Parabacteroides timonensis: one gene and its partner. The protein of the gene in region 2 interacts with the protein of the main gene of each other region in a pairwise test. Links are inferred from orthologs where the notes say so. Each region holds a gene or a part of one and is shown on either strand. Other genes may lie near its edges.

Region 1 (2,901 bases), 330 kb from region 2 along the record:
GAGAAACAAAAGACGATCAAGTCCATGCCAGCTCCCGGAGCAAACGACGATGCAGTAAAAGCAACGGCTGCCAAAAAAGAATTTTCCGAATTAAAGAAACAGATCAAAGCCACTGTACAGTCACAGACCAACCGTCTGGAGAAAGTACTTATGAACGGACGCCGCTGGACAGTCGATTCCTGGAACACGCTCTTTGTGGAAAACCCGATCATGCACCGTTTCGCTACCGGACTGATATGGGGTGTGTACGACGGGGACAAACTGACCGGCACGTTCCGTTATATGGAAGACGGCACATTCAATACGGTGGATGAAGAAGAATATACATTACCCGAAAAGGCTGCTATCACACTCGTTCACCCCATTGAACTGGAAGAAGATGTTCTTGCCGGCTGGAAGGAACAACTGGATGATTATGAAATAGTACAGCCCATCCCGCAACTAACCGCTCCTATAATTGTTTTAGGAGAAAAAGAGACGAATGGCAACAAGATCACGCGTTACAACGGTCTGATTGTCAAGTCAGGAAAGATAAGCGGTATTGCCAGGAAGCACAACATGGTACGCGGAGAAGTCTGGGATGCGGGAAGCTACACCTGTTATCACCTCGTGGACAAGTTTCTGAATATTGCAGCCCTGCTGAATTTCGAATACATGTACATGGGACAGGAGTATGACGATGACGTAACGCTCGGAGATGTCGTCTTGTACCGTATGGGAGAAGACCAAACGACCGAGGACGAGCCGAAGAACAACGTAATCCTCTCTCCCGAAAGCGTTCCCGCCCGTTTCCTTTGCAGCGTACTGGGTATTTTTGATGTATTGAAAGAAGAATAAGAACATCTATGGATAACAAAATACAAAAACCCTTGATGGAGATGCGGTATGCCGACGAGCTTGCCGCTCTCCGCAAACAAGATACGGGAGCCAGGCCCACCAACTGGCAACTCTCCCCACGTGCAGTCCGTGCCTTTATCCTCGGACAGAAGGAACCGATCGAACTGGACGGACGACAGATCACCATCACTCCGAAGTTCTTCGGCGACGATGCACTGGTGGAACGCTGCATTATCACCCTGGCAGGCAACCGGGGGCTTATGCTCGTCGGCGAACCGGGCACAGCAAAGACCATGTTAAGCGAATTGCTCTCTGCCGCCATCTGCGGTATCAGTACCAATACGGTACAAGGTACGGCGGGAACCAGCGAGGATAATATCAAATACTCCTGGAACTATGCACTCCTGCTGGCCAAAGGTCCGGTCAAAGAAGCACTTGTCCCCTCTCCCGTCTACATTGGTATGAAACGGGGCATTATCACCCGCTTCGAAGAGATCACCCGTTGTCCGCTGGAAATACAGGACAGCCTGATCAGTATCATGAGCGACCGGGTATTGAATATCCCCGAACTGGGAGAAGAAGGATTGCTCTTCGCCTCTTCCGGCTTTAACGTGATAGCGACCGCCAATACCCGCGACAAAGGAATCAACGAAATGAGTAGCGCCCTGAAACGCCGTTTCAACTTCGAGACCGTAGAGCCGATCCGAAGCGTGGCACTCGAAAGCCGTATCATCACCGACCAGTGCGAAGGCATGCTCGCCGCCAACGGCCTTGAAATGCCAATACAGGAAGAAGTGGTCGATATCCTCGCTTCCACATTCAATGAGTTACGCAACGGTACCTCCTTCGAGAAAGCCAAGATACAAAAGATGTCGGGCGTGATGAGCACGGCGGAAGCTGTATCCGTTTATTACCAGTCCGCCCTGGACGGCTATTATTACGGGGACGGGACAGTCAGTATGCGTTCGCTCGTGCAGAACCTACTGGGTGCCGTGATGAAAGAGAACAAAGACGATCTGCCCAAACTGAAAGATTACTTTAACGGTGTGGTCCGGTTGAAAGCCGAAAGACAAGGAGGAAAATGGAAGGAATACTACGACAACCGGACCTGGCTGAAATAGACCGCCTCTTTACCGGTAGTTTCGATATGGAAGGACAGGTGGTGTACTTTCCGGTACGTCACCACTCCCCGGCCTGTGCATTGCATCTGCGACGTACGATCGAGCGTTTCCGTCCGGAACTGATCCTGATAGAAGGCCCGTCGGACTCGGCTGAACTGCTTCCTTACATTGCCGACGAGCAGTCGGTCCCTCCCTTCTGTATCTACTACAGCTATGACGACAAGGATGGAAAAGTAAGCGAGGAAAAAGAAAAGTATCGTGCCTATTACCCTTTCCTGGCCTATTCGCCGGAGCTGGTCGCCATTCGTGAAGGGGCACGAAGCCATACACCGGTACGTTTCATCGACCTGCCTTATGCGCTCCGTCTGATAAACAAGATCGAGGAAGAACCGCAGACGCAGTTCTATTACAACGAAAATAAAGAATACGAAGTAAATACCTATACGGCTATGATTGCCCGTAAGGCAGGATGCCGGAGTTTTGCAGAGTTCTGGGAAAGCCGCTTCGAACTGGATGCTGCCAACCAGGAAACGCAGGCTTTCGTCCGCAACCTCTTCCACCTCGGTTACTTTATGCGTCTGGCAACGCCCGAAAACGAGGTCTCCCTGAAAGAAGACCGGTTACGGGAAACTTATATGGCAGAAGAAATACGGAAAGCACTACCCGACAATAAAAAGATATTGGTAGTAGCCGGTGCCTTCCATATCTCCGGACTTATGGAAGCGCTGCAATCGGACAAAAAGCCATCGCTCAAAACCTGCAACCGGGAACATGTCGCTTCCTACCTGATGCCTTATACTTTCAAGGAAGCAGACAGTAAAAGCGGTTATGCGGCCGGTATGCCTTTTCCGGCTTTCTACCAGGAAGTCTGGGAAAAGATAGAAAAGCAGAAGAAAGACCCGTTCGCCTCCACCGTCCTCGAATATATCATCAAGACAGCCCG
Region 2 (3,028 bases):
CTTGGTTCGTTTTTCCAAACCACCTACGATACGGTCGACAGCGTTCATAAAGTCTTCTTTCTGAACAAATTTCTTACCACTGCGGGCGGCAATTAATGCCGCTTCATTACAGACATTAGCGATATCGGCACCAGAAAATCCCGGAGTCTGGCGAGCCAAAAATTCCGTATCGACACTTTCGTCTATTTTGATAGGACGTAGGTGCACTCCGAATATCTCTTTACGCTCGTTCAGGTCGGGCAATTCTACGCTGATTTGACGGTCGAAACGTCCGGCACGAAGTAAGGCCTTGTCCAAAATATCGGCGCGGTTAGTCGCTGCCAGAATGATTACACCGCTGTTGGAGCCGAAACCGTCCATTTCTGTCAATAACTGATTCAGCGTATTTTCCCGTTCATCGTTACTGTTCATGTTTACGTTTTTGCCACGCGCACGGCCTACGGCATCAATTTCGTCAATGAACACGATACAGGGTGATTTTTCTTTTGCCTGGCGGAACAGGTCACGGACACGTGACGCTCCTACACCGACAAACATTTCAACGAAATCGGAACCGGAGAGAGAGAAGAACGGTACATCAGCTTCACCAGCTACGGCCTTTGCCAGTAACGTTTTACCTGTTCCCGGAGGACCGACTAATAAAGCTCCTTTAGGAATCTTACCTCCCAATTCCGTATATTTTTCCGGACTTTTAAGGAAGGAAACGATTTCTTCTACCTCTTGTTTGGCTTCAGATAATCCTGCTACATCCTTAAATGTTACTTTCCGGTCATTATCTTTGTCGAATAATTGTGCTTTAGCTTTGCCTACGCTGAAAACTCCACCGGGACCTCCACCTGCACCTCCGGACATTCTCCGCATCAGGAAAATCCATACGGCAATAATAAGGATGATCGGTCCGAATGAAACAAGAAAGTTCCATATGGCATCATCTCCTTCTTCGAAGCGTACTTGGGTGTCAATGTGGTTATCGGTAACCGCTTTATCGTAAAAATCGGAAAATTTGTCTGCCGATGGTATTTTTACATATACCTTCGGGTTTGTTCCTAAAGCTGAACTGTCGCTTTTAAAGACTAATCCTTTTTGTCCGCTTTTGACTGTCGCTTCAACCAGGTTTTTCTTGTTATAGACAACCATTTTGTCAAATACGTTTTCCTGAGCCAGCTTCTGAAATTCCGTCCATCCCAGTTCTTTTGACGCCGAAGAATCGTTAGTCAGATACAAAGCAATAAGCATCATGAAAATTAACCCGTACATCCAGTACAGGTTAAACCGGAACATTTTAGGCTTATTGTTCTTCGGTGTTTTATTAAACATGTCGTTTTTATTTTCCATACTTTGAATTCGATAATATTAATCCGGCTTTAGTCGAGATTCGGAATCTGGGTGACTTTAGCGTCAGACCATAGGTTATCCAGATTATAGAACTCACGTTGTTCCGGCGTAAATATGTGTACAAGAACCGTGCCATAATCCATACCTATCCATAGGGAGCTTTGATTGCCGTCGATAGATAGTGGTTTTTCACCCGCATTTCTACGCGCAAAATCCCATACTGAATCGGACAGGGCTGATACTTGGGTAGGAGTATTACCTTCACAGATAACCATGTATTGGCATACTGCCCCAGATAGCTGGGTTAAATCTACGGTTACAATATTTTTGCCTTTTTTTTCTTGTAGACCTTCTACAATTGTTTGTACTAATTCTTTTGTTTGATCCATCTATTTTTTATTGAATAATATTTCGGAGATGCAAATATACTTCTTAAATTTATTATGTACATGCTTTATCTGTTTAATATATGTATAAACCCTGTAATTTCAAAACAGGGAAAAGAAGAAAATGTTTATTTTGATGAAATTTTTTTGCTGAATATTTGCAGATATGAAAAATGTCCGTATCTTTGCACCCGTAATCGAGAAACATACTACTCGAAACAACAAAAACTGTTCTATGGTGTAATGGTAACACGTCAGATTCTGGTCCTGAAATTCCAGGTTCGAGCCCTGGTAGAACAACAAAAAGGTTTGAAATTATTTCAAACCTTTTTTTGTGTCTTATTCGTTCTTCCCTTTACCCCATTTAAATCCTATACTGTTCAATAATTGGATACGGTCATTGCTTAGTTTTCCTTTTCTTCTCAAGTATGCCATTCTCATCCACCAGGAATAAAGAGGTTTTTCTTCCTCTGTTGTTGTGGAAGGATATCGTTTGTGGGTGGTGATGAAGTCACAAAATTCGGTATATCTGCCAAACCATATTCTGTTTAACTGTTCTTCCGTACGACCATTGTTTGTTACATTGATTTCCCATTCAAAACCTAAGTCGGTTAATTTTTTAATTTGTGAAGAAGTCAGTTTACCGGTTTTGTCTGTTCCATTTTTATAGGCTCTCATTTTACTGCACCATTTGGCTAACCGTGTTTCTTCTGAGTCTGTAGCATGAGCCGGCCATCTTCCGTTGTGGATATAATATTTCTTGACCATGTTGAATGATTCATTCCAGCTTCTTTTTTTTCTGTTTTTATTCCATAAAAATCCGATAGCATCCAACATTTGAATACGTTCATCACTCAAACGACCTTGCAATATACCGTTTCTCACGCTTTTCTGGGTAGTACACCAGTTGTATAGTTTGTTCTCTTCCGGATTTGTTGAACTAGGCAATGGCCAACGTTTCTCATTCTTTACGAAATCTTTCAGTTTATAATAATTATTTTCCCACTGTTCAGTGCTTTTTTGTTGTTTATCGGCATCGATTCTGTCTACCAGCTCAATGATTTTCTCTGGTAATCTTTCGGGAAAATGATTTCTGAGATATCTGATTCGAACGATCCATTGTCCCAAAGGCAGTTCTTTCGGGTCTTTGGCAGTGGGTGAAGGCCATTTGTTGTTTTTTTCAAAAAAAGCAATAGTAGAACGATATTTATTATTTCGTTTTTTACTGACTTTATTTGGTTTACGTGTTTTACGAACTTTGCTTTTTTTATCAATCTTACCTCTTGGTTCCATCTAACCTTTTTATT

The links. Proteins that work in one complex are often made in the same cells at the same time.
Region 1: the proteins of rsfS (region 2) and BQ7394_RS07195 interact in binary tests that used the Escherichia coli proteins (3 or more experiments, as listed by UniProt). The link is inferred for Parabacteroides timonensis from one-to-one orthologs.

The regions. Positions count from the first base shown.
Region 1 is NZ_LT669940.1:1,666,326-1,669,226, forward strand. The notes cover bases 80-2,901. They hold BQ7394_RS07195 (ATP-binding protein), read left to right. Parts: upstream 80-845; coding sequence 846-1,958; downstream 1,959-2,901. Other genes in these bases: BQ7394_RS07190 (DUF4132 domain-containing protein), read left to right, coding at 80-837; BQ7394_RS07200 (DUF5682 family protein), read left to right, coding at 1,919-2,901. Also shown: more of BQ7394_RS07190, read left to right, coding at 1-79.
Region 2 is NZ_LT669940.1:1,332,619-1,335,646, forward strand. Bases 45-2,993 are described here. They hold rsfS (ribosome silencing factor), read right to left. Parts: upstream 1,725-2,993; coding sequence 1,365-1,724; downstream 45-1,364. Other genes in these bases: ftsH (ATP-dependent zinc metalloprotease FtsH), read right to left, coding at 45-1,335; BQ7394_RS05875 (helicase associated domain-containing protein), read right to left, coding at 2,061-2,993. In the rest of the region: more of ftsH, read right to left, coding at 1-44; more of BQ7394_RS05875, read right to left, coding at 2,994-3,014. UniProt on the Escherichia coli protein: Functions as a ribosomal silencing factor. Interacts with ribosomal protein uL14 (rplN), blocking formation of intersubunit bridge B8.